Regions from separate parts of the Arthrobacter sp. UYNi723 genome, predicted to be linked through region 1. Evidence: riboswitches for the same ligand, from Rfam matches in the RefSeq annotation. Region 1 holds a riboswitch; each other region holds the start of a gene.
What was found. Region 1 has a riboswitch for cyclic di-AMP ahead of ACVWY0_RS06730 (C40 family peptidase). Riboswitches for the same ligand answer to the same signal wherever they lie in the genome.
Positions count from the first base shown of each region.

Region 2: linked by a shared signal. The riboswitch ahead of ACVWY0_RS08855 (M23 family metallopeptidase) and the one ahead of ACVWY0_RS06730 (C40 family peptidase) in region 1 are both predicted to bind cyclic di-AMP.
Region 3: linked by a shared signal. The riboswitch ahead of ACVWY0_RS09680 (M23 family metallopeptidase) and the one ahead of ACVWY0_RS06730 (C40 family peptidase) in region 1 are both predicted to bind cyclic di-AMP.

Region 1 covers NZ_JBSRZM010000006.1:57,179-60,442, forward strand. The annotation lists gene ACVWY0_RS06720 (iron-dependent transcriptional repressor DtxR) at 1-525, shown strand, start outside; cyclic di-AMP (ydaO/yuaA leader) riboswitch at 680-898, shown strand; gene ACVWY0_RS06725 (M23 family metallopeptidase) at 902-1,726, shown strand; cyclic di-AMP (ydaO/yuaA leader) riboswitch at 1,875-2,037, shown strand; gene ACVWY0_RS06730 (C40 family peptidase) at 2,108-2,773, shown strand; gene ACVWY0_RS06735 (C40 family peptidase) at 2,946-3,264, shown strand, end outside.
Region 2 covers NZ_JBSRZM010000008.1:153,343-156,606, forward strand. The annotation lists gene ACVWY0_RS08845 (TetR/AcrR family transcriptional regulator) at 1-378, shown strand, start outside; gene ACVWY0_RS08850 (four-helix bundle copper-binding protein) at 391-804, opposite strand; cyclic di-AMP (ydaO/yuaA leader) riboswitch at 1,108-1,275, shown strand; gene ACVWY0_RS08855 (M23 family metallopeptidase) at 1,281-2,060, shown strand; gene ACVWY0_RS08860 (thioredoxin-like domain-containing protein) at 2,081-2,716, opposite strand; gene ACVWY0_RS08865 (multicopper oxidase family protein) at 2,782-3,264, opposite strand, start outside.
Region 3 covers NZ_JBSRZM010000010.1:4,520-7,783, forward strand. The annotation lists gene ACVWY0_RS09675 (hypothetical protein) at 574-903, opposite strand; gene ACVWY0_RS09680 (M23 family metallopeptidase) at 1,135-1,905, opposite strand; cyclic di-AMP (ydaO/yuaA leader) riboswitch at 1,911-2,087, opposite strand; gene ACVWY0_RS09685 (four-helix bundle copper-binding protein) at 3,014-3,264, shown strand, end outside.

The sequences.
Region 1 (3,264 bases):
GGAGACCGTCACCTGGAGCTCACGGAAGCCGGGCGGAAACGCGCTACGGAAGTGATGCGCAAGCACAGGCTCGCGGAACGGCTCCTGGCGGATGTGATTGGCCTGGACTGGGCCTATGTCCACGATGAAGCATGCCGCTGGGAGCACGTGATGAGCGAACGCGTAGAGCAGCGCATCTACGAATTGCTCAACCATCCCACCGAGTCTCCGTATGGCAACCCCATCCCCGGGCTGGCCGCCCTGGGAGGACCCGCGCCTGCGCTCCCTGACGCCGGTGTGATTAATCTCCTTGATGCGATGCAGGGCTATGGGCCGGCGTCGAGGGTGACAGTCAGCCGGCTGGCTGAGCCCATCCAGGTGGAACCTGAGCTGCTGGTCCAGCTGGACGAAGGCGGGATCAGGCCCGGTGCCTCGGTGTCCCTGGAGCGCGTGGGGGAGTATATTTCCGTGCGGGTTCCGGGAATAGAAGGGGCTCTCGAGCTGCCCCCGGAAGTGGCATCCCACGTCTTCGTGTCCGTCCGCTGACGGGATGGCGGTCCCCCGTTTGGGGCCGCGTCATAGCGCAGTGGCGCCAGGTTCCGCAAAGATAACGGAATTGTTACTGTCCAGGTTAATCACCTATAGTTGAAGCTCAGCGTCGATACAAAAGCGTTACCTGATCCGGAGCCGAGCTCTGCCAGCGGATCAGGTGCATCAGTCACCAACTGGCAGAGGCGGGGGAACCACAACCGGCAGTCGTAAGACTGCCTTGGGGTGAAGTCCGTCAGCAGCAAGCCTCTTCCAGCGAAGGATCCTCACGGGATATCTCTGCGCCAAGTGCTTGTCATGGCGGACCGGGTCTTTGAACTCTCTGACCCGAATCCGACAGCTAACTTCGCAGGCTATCTAGAGAGGAACATTCTTGACCACGCAATACTCCAGGGGCCGCCGTCGCGCGGTGGGTCCCGCTTCGGCGCCCAGAGTGGCCGAGGATTTCACCGCGGAGAGGCCCCGCGACCCACAGCGGGAAGCACGCCGCCGCCGGGGACCCTTCCGGCAGATGACGGATTTCGCCGCTGCCAGTGGCCTCGGCCAGAAAGCCGGCATCGCCTTGGCAGCAACAGGCCTAGCACTTACCGTGACGGTTCCTGTGACCGGCCCCGTGATGGCCACTCCGGCACCCGGCCAGTCCGCGTCGGCCGTTTCCGCCGCTCCGCAGCCTGAAGTTACTGCCGAAGCCGCCGCCCAAATTGATTTCAGCCGCTCGTCCGTGGTGACCCAAGGTGATCCCGACGGCAAACTGAAGCAGCTGCTGAGCGCCCAGTCCGCGGGATCCATTACCCGCGCCGCCTCTGCCGGAAGCCTCGGCTCGCCACTGGCCCAGCTGGCTACAGTCTCTCCGTTCGGATTCCGGGTCAGCCCCATTACCGGCGGCGCCGGAGACTTCCACCGTGGCCAGGACTTCGTGGCACAGTGTGGAACCTCCGTCCTGGCTGCTGCCAGCGGCACCGTGACCTTCGCTGGCTGGCACCAGTACGGCGGCGGCAACCGCGTGGTGGTGGATCACGGCAACGGCCTTGAAACCACCTACAACCACCTCTCCTCCGCCACCGTCAAGGTAGGCCAGACGGTCAGCCGCGGCGACGTGGTTGCCCTGAGCGGCACCACGGGCGCGTCCACGGGCTGCCACCTCCACTTCGAGGTCCAGGTCAACGGCGAAGTCGTTGACCCCGCCGGCTGGCTCTGACCCAAAGGATGGCCAACTCTCGAATCACGGCGACGTGCCGTGACCTGAATGTGACATTGGCTCGGAACTCCTGTAACGTCTAGAGCGCGTCAACTTTTCCGAAGTTGACGTTCTTGAGTGGATTGTCTAGCTCTGCCACCGCTCAAGGTCCGTTCGCATGACATCGTCTGGCAGGGGCGGGGGAACCAATTTTGGTCTTCGATTCTGAAGGCCTTGGGGTTAAGTCGCAAAGCTTCCGCTGTGAAGCAGCGCGGCCGGGTGACTCCCATCCGAATCCGACAGCTCACCTCGCAGGCATTGGGAGAGGCTACCTTCGTGTCTTCACGCCATATTTCTGCGCGTCACCGCGCACAGCCGGTTCGCACCAACCCCTTGGGCTCCGTGTCCAAGGCCGTCAGTGCCAATGCCGTGACCGTAGGTCGCCAGGCTGCCGTTATCGCAGCTGCATCAGGTCTGATCCTGAGCATGGGGCTTCCGGCCAACGCCGCGGATACCACCGCCGGCGTTTCCGCCTCCACCGAGTCCGGTTCCGCGCAGACGGCACTTGCCGTAACTGCTGCACCCACAGCCATGGTTTCCTTCGAGCGGCCCGTGATCAAGACTACGGCCGCCCCGAAGGTCAACACCGTCCGCGCCCAGTCCACCGGCGCTGACCGGGCCTCTGAAGCAACGGCGACCGCCGCGAGCAAGCTCGCGGGCACGGTCTCCTCTGCGGCAGGATCGGGCTTGGCAGCAATCGCCTACACCGGTATCGGCCGCCCGTACGTATGGGGCGGCACCACTCCCAATGGCTGGGACTGCTCGGGCTTCACCCAGTGGGTCTACGCCCAGGCCGGCATCAGCATTCCCCGCGTCAACGCGTGGACAGCCATGCGGCCCACCGCCACACCGGCTCCCGGTGACCTGGTCATGCAGAACGGCGGCGCCCACGTCGGTATTTACGTTGGCAACGGCATGATGATCGGCGCACTGAACCCGTCACAGGGCACGCTGCTCCACTCCGTGGCATCCACGGGCTCCTCCGCGTTTTTCACGCTGGCCCCGTAGTTCCTGCATTCCAGTCGTTCCTGCAGCCCTGTGCTGCCGGAACCGTTTCTTCGCGAGAAACTCTTCGCTAAATCCCCGTTCGGGGCGTGCCGACGTACCCCCAAGATGCCGGCGCGTCCAAAGCCCTTGGGCTGCCCACGCGGTCCTGAGGAAAACGAAAGAGAGAAAATTAATGACTACACGTGCAACTGTTGCGCGGCACCGCGCCGAGGTCGCCAAGACCAACTCGCTGGCTGTCATTGCCAAGGCTGTCGGCGACAACGCCGGCGGCATGGGCCGTCAGGCTGCGGTTATCGCTGCTGCTTCCGGCCTTGTCCTGACCAGTGGTATCGCTGCGAACGCGGCTGACACCGGCATCCAGCGTGAAGCTGCATCCGCTTCGAACCTTGAAGCTGAGGTTTCCGCCCCGGCCATCATTTCGGCTGCTTCCACCATTGCCATCTCCTACGAGAAGCCCGCAGTGACCACCACGCCGGCTCCGGTTGAGGCTC
Region 2 (3,264 bases), on a different contig from region 1:
GAACATCTGAGCCAGGTCCGGAACCGCGCGGTGGGACCGGGCCAGCAATTGGAGTCCGTGTTGGAGGCCTACGCTTTCCTCTCCCACTCCGGCCCTGGGACCGCTGAGTTTGTGCGGCTTCATCAGGGAGCCCATGTGGGGCTTGCCCAGCAGCACCTAAGGGGGTTCCTGGCAGACCTGCTGCGGCAGGGTGCCGAGGCGGGCAGGTTCCGTCAGGATGTCGCGCCGGACGAACTCGCTGCTTTTTGCCTTCACGCTCTTGAAGCGGCCAGCGCCCTGACGTCCCGGGATGCGGTGCTTCGGCTGGTCAAAGTGACCATGACCGCGCTGCAGCCTCCGCCTCACGCAAATACCGGGAGCGGAGGAGGCGGCTCCTGACGATGTACATACTCACCCGAGCGAGGCGAGGAGTTCGTTGCAGGCGGCTTCGCAGCGGCGGCAAGCCGCTGCGCAGACCCGGCAGTGGCCGTGCATGCCGGCATGCTGTTCGCATTCGTCGGCGCAGGCCTTGCACGTGATGGCGCAGGCCTGCAATGCGGCCCGGGTGACGTTGGCGTCGTAGCCCGTGTGGCGGGACACGATGTTGCCGGTGGCGGCGCAGATGTCCGCACAGTCAAGGTTCGTGCGTATGCATTTGGTCAGCTCCGCCACCATGTCCTCGCTCAGGCACGCGTCAGCGCAGGCGGTACACGCCTGCGCACATTCAAAGCAGGCGGCGATACATTCGGCGAGCTTGTGCTGGTCGATGCTGCCCAGATCCTTCGGGTAAGCGTCGAGCATTTTGTGGGCGCTGGCGTGAGTCATTGTTCTCTCTCTTCCAAGGTTTTGAGCGGCGGGAACATCATGCAGCGGACCGGCTCGCGTGTGCTGCTGCAGGGGCCCTGTGGCAGTTCGTTTCTCGACTCCCTTTTTGGTGGGCAGCCCGGTCTTCCCACAGCGTAACGCGACCCCGGACGGGCCAGCTACCCCGTGCTTATACCTGTTTCCGGAGCAAGGACCTCAAGGTTTCATAACGAATTTGTAACTTATGCGTGTCGTTCTCTAGACTTGAGGACGTACATGCCCTCAGTGGGTATGGGTGTGACCGCTTCGCCAAACCCCGCCGGCGGTCCATGAACTTCTTTCTCAAGGCGGGGGCGGAGGACCCACAGACGGTGCCATGGAGCACCTTGGGGTGAAGCCGACCCTGCGACTGCCCTAAGGGCGTCCGCAGGGCAGCCGGACAGTCCACTCGTCCGAATCCGACAGCTAACTTCGCCGGCGCCGAGAGGACCACTATTTTGTCTGCCCGCCTCAAGCACGGCCGTCGCCGTGCCCTTCCTGCATCATCGTCTTCAGCCCGGCTGCGTGCTGCCTGCCATGAACCAAGCCTCCGGCTCCGCGGCCAGCAGTTCAGCGTGGCGGCAGCCGTTACCGGAATGATTGCCCTGACCGTGCTGTCCGCGGCGCAGGCTGATCCCGGCGCCCTGGGTGCAGCCCAGGACCGGCCTGCCGCCACTGCAGCTGTGGCCGCCGAACCCGCAGTCGCGGCAGCGGCCACCGCGGGACTGGCCTTTGACAGTCCGGAGGTCACCTCCCAGCCGGCACCTCCAGCGGCACCCGCAGCCCAGCCGGCCGGAACCGTCCAGGCGCCCGCGATCCCGGCCGCCGAAGCCCCCGCCCCCGCTGCTACGGGTCTGCGGGCCCCGCTTGCCTCGATGAACGTCAGCTCCACGTTTGGGTACAGGGTCAGTCCGCTCACCGGGGCGGCCGGTGAAATGCACACTGGAATAGATCTGACTGGAGCCTGCACCACGGCGGTTTTCGCCGCGGGCGCCGGTACCGTCACCGAGGCCGGGTGGAGCCAGTATGGCGGCGGTAACCGGATCGTTGTGGATCACGGCAACGGCCTGAAGACCACCTACAACCACCTGGCCAACATCGGCGTTTCCGTCGGGCAGGTCCTGGCCAAGGGCCAGCAGATCGCAGGAGTGGGCACGACCGGAAATTCGACCGGCTGCCACCTGCATTTCGAGGTCATGGTCAACGGCCAGACCGTTAACCCGTCCACGTTCCTCTGAGCCGCCCGGCCGCCCGCAGCTCAGCCGTCAATGCCTCCGGAGCAGGCTGCACCCGGCTCCGGGGCATCAGGGGACTGCGCATATGCGCTGATGAATGATGCGACCCGTGTGTCACTGGCGTCCTGCAGCGAGAGTTGGGCACCCCAGGCGGTGGCAGTGACCGGCGCGGACTGGTCACTGTCCGGACTGAGCAGGACGTAGGGTCTGTCCTTGGCAAGGTCGGTCAGCTTCCCGAGGTCGTCCGGCGGCAGGTCCGGGCTGTACGTGAGCCAGACGGCCCCGTGTTCCAAGGAATGGACGGCCCGTTGTTCGCTGACCGGCTCGGTGTAAATGCCGCAATTGGCCCAGGCGGCTGCGTGGTCTCCTCCGACGCCGGGCTGCTGCGGGTAGTCAACAGCGTTCTGAACGTGGTTCCGGGACAGGTCAGCAAACGTCTGGATCCCGTCGATGGGTTTCCTGGCGGCTTCGGCGGCGGCGTTGCGTTCCTGGATGGAACCGGTGACGGCGACGGCGACGGCGGTGATGATGGCGGCCGACACCAGGCCGAAGCTGCCATAAAGGAGGATATTGAACCGGCGCTGTTTGGTCCGCTGCTTTGCCTGGACGGCCGCAACGATGGCCTGGTGTTCTGTGCGTCGCTTCTTGGTACTGCTCATGCGGACATTCCTTTGCTGTGGAGTGTGCTCCCGGAGAGATGCGGGCGGGGTCTCACGGATGCGGGTCACTTAATGTAGGAGAAGAGCGCCATCATGCCGCGTTCGGCGTGGTAGGCGTTGTGGCAGTGAACCAGCCACTGGCCCGGGTTGTCGGCATCGAAGATCACGGTCACGGTCTCGTTTGGGCGGACAATGACCGTGTCTTTGCGTGCGCCGCCGGGACCGACCTGGAAGGTGTGACCGTGCAGGTGCATCGGGTGCCACATGTCCGTGTCATTAATGAATTTCACTTCGATGCGTTCGCCCTCCTTGATGTCGAACGCCTGCTCGAAAGGGTTGATCATCTCGAAGCGGCGGCCGTTGATACCCCAGTCGTAGTTTTCCATTCCGCCTGTGAGTCTGAGCTCGTGGATTCGGTCCGGCGTGCGGTCCTGGAGGTTAGCCTTGGGGTCGGCTTGGAGCTGGGCGCCGTCCAGGACCGTCCCTTCCAGCCTGTTCGGCAGCACCGCCGGGAGCGGCTGCTTGCCGGTGCCGGTGCTGACGAAGCC
Region 3 (3,264 bases), on a different contig from region 1:
GGGTTCTCCTTGACTGTGCGCCGTCTCGTCTCACTACGCACGTCAGTGCGACTTTCTTCTAACAAGGCTACAGGCCCCGTCGCCGCATGTTTTCGGCTCCTCATGAGCCTGGCCACACGGAAGGGTCCACCGTTTCAGCCCGCCGCCCGACTCCCATTACGGAACGGCGAGAACCAGCCGCCTCCAGCACAATGGGGAGCCGGGATCCGCCGAACAGTTCGGACCGTAGAGGGATCACGGTTTTCGGTGAGCATCGATGAGGCCTATTCGAGTCAGCGCGCGCTGGCGTGACCTTCCGAACTAATGCTGACAGGAGTTGTGATTGTCGCCGCCCTGGCCTCATTTGCCACGGTTTTCGTGCTCGGTCTCGCTTCCCATGCCGTCAATGAGCCCGGTGGCACAGAATAGGAAATCTCCAGCCCTGCCGAATGACCCTTGCATTCCAAATCGCCCCCACCGCAGCACCACGTCCCACCGGTGGGACGGAAAGGCGTCCGCTAGCCCTTCACGGTCAGTGAGCGGGACTTTCCAACCGGGGGGTGGAGGACACGGCCTGCCGCGGGAGCCGCGGGCTCATCCCCGTCCGGGGCCCTCGCCGCCCGGTCCGCGTCCGTTGGTCGCCTCGGTTTCGTTGATCCCAGGCTGGCTGCGGGCATCAACCGTTTCTTCCGAAACGCGTTCGCTTCCTTGCTCGAACTGCGCCCGGTAACGCACACGCCGGATCCGTCTGGTCATGGAAACCATGAGCAGGACAACGGCAATGACCATGAACGCCGTCATCGCGAAACCCAGGAATCCGGGAGTTACCTGATTCGCATCCAGGCCTGGCCTCAGACCTTCGTTCCCCGGACCCGGGGCCGGCGTCGTTGCCAGGGCGAAAAGCCCCGCGGCAGCCATTGGCATTTGCACTGAGTAATCCTTCGTCCGGCTCGTTGTATGGGCGCCCGCAGACGGCCCTCGTGCGTTATCCGCCCGAGCCCGGAACCATGACTGGCAGTGAGCGCGGGTCCGTCAGGAAGCAGAGAAACAGGGTGCAGGACGCCCCCCGCAACTGTACCGCTTCACCGCGCAGCTACCGCTTATCACGCGCAAGCAGTCAGCGCAGCCGCCTAAGAGGCCCGTGGGCCGGGCCTCTTAGATGAAGGCAGACGGGTCGACGGTCTGGCCGTTGACCATGACCTCGAAATGAAGGTGGCAGCCGGTGGAGGCACCGGTTGTGCCTACCCCTGCGATCTGCTGGCCCTGAGCCACGGGCTGTCCGAGGGAGACACCGATGCTGGCCAGGTGGTTGTAGGTGGTCTTCAGGCCGTTGCCGTGATCAACGACGATCCGGTTGCCACTGCCGTACGGGCTCCAGCCGGCCTCGGTGACGGTGCCGGAACCGGCGGCGAAGACCGCCGTCGAGCATGCCCCGGTCAGATCGACCCCGGTGTGCATTTCAGCGGCGGCCCCGGTGATTGGGCTGACCCTGTAGCCGAAGGGGGAACTGACGCTCATCGACGCGAGCGGGGCACGCAACCTCGTGGATGGGGATGCCTGTGCGGGGGCAGCCTCGGGTGCCTTGACTGCCCCTGCAGACTGTGCCGGCGCAGCGGGCGCAGGCGCCGGCTGGGAGGTCACCTCCGGGCGGTCAAAGGTGAGAACAGTGTCAGCTGCTGCCGTGACCGCCGCTTCCGGGGCCGGGGCTGCCACAGACGCTGGCCGGTCCTGGGCCGCAGCGCGGCTGCCGGAGTCAGCCTGCGCCGCGGACAGAGCAGTGAGGGCAATCATTCCCGTGACGGCGGCCGCCACCCCGAACTGCTGGCCGCGGAGCCGGAACGTTGGTTCCTGGAAAAACGGACGGCGGCGCGGTGAGGCAGCCGCCGGAAGGGCACGGCGACGGCCGTGTTTTGGCTGGGCAGACAAGATAGTGGTCCTCTCGGCGCCGGCGAAGTTAGCTGTCGGATTCGGACGAGTGGACTGTCCGGCTGCCCTGCAGGACGCGATTTAGGACGCGCATTCACAGGGTCGGCTTCACCCCAAGGTGCATCATTACGCACCAAAAGTGGGTCCTCCGCCCCCGCCTGAGAAAGATCAGTTTCACGGACCGCCGGCGGGGTTTGGCGAAGCGGCCACATCCATACCCATTCGGGGTATGTGTTTATCCAACTTTAGCGAAGCGCCGGCCTAAGTTACAAATCCGTTACCAAAGGTGCTCCGGGCTTAAGTGGAGAGGGATGGTGACTGGCGGGGCACGGGAAGGTTACGCTGGGCGTGACTTGCCCCCGGGGAGAGAGCAGATGGCCCGTCATCGTTTGGTTCGTCCACAGCTCGTCGGCAGGGGTGCTGCGTTGCGGGCTGTCCTTTCCTGCCTCGTGGTCGTCCTCGTGGTGGCCGGGTCGGTTGCCTTCTGCGATGGATGGGAACACGTGGTGGCTGAGGCTGCCCCCCGCCCTTACGCCGCTGCACAGCACCGGCCCGAGACCGCCATCTCAGCGGAGCAGGAGAACCCACCGGGACATTCGAACAGTGTGACGCCGGTCGGAGCCCAATCCGCTTCCGACCTGTCCCCCGGAGCCCTGAGCAGCGAGTGCAAGGAACCCGGAGCCATCTGGGCAGTCAGTTCACAGTCGCGGCCCGTTACCGCGACCGACGCGGCGCAGCCAAGGCCGGGAACGCTCATACCTGATTCCGCGGGCCCGTTCGCCCAGCCCCCGGCACCCGTGAGCCGGCGGGCGCCGACCCTGGCCCAACTGTCAATCAGCCGGACATAAAGCCCGCATGCTCCTCGTCCGGCCGCACGAACGCTAAGCCACACAGCCAGTACGTGGCACCCGTCGGGCAAGCTGGCATAGACACCGCCCCGTACGGCCGCCCCTTGGGGGCCTGCCTTCATCGACCGGAAGGAGGCCCGAGAAAGAACGTCAGACAGCGGCCCCGGCACAGCAGAGATTACAAGCCGGAATCCACACCAGGTTCCTCCAATTCAGCCCTTGGAAAGAGAGAAAAAGTGACACACGGAAGCACCCACAAGATGCTCGATGCTTACCCCAAGGATCTCGGCACTATCGATCAGCACATGCTCGCCGAATGCATTGCAGCGTGCTTTGACTGCTCACAGGCCTGTACCGCCTGCGCTGATGCCTGCCTCGGCGAAGACATGGTCGCCGAGTTGACCAAATGCATCCGCACCGATCTTGACTGTGCGGACATCTGCGCGGCCACGGCCAACGTCCTCTCCCGCCACACCGGCTACGATGTCGATGTCACCCGCGCGGTGCTGCA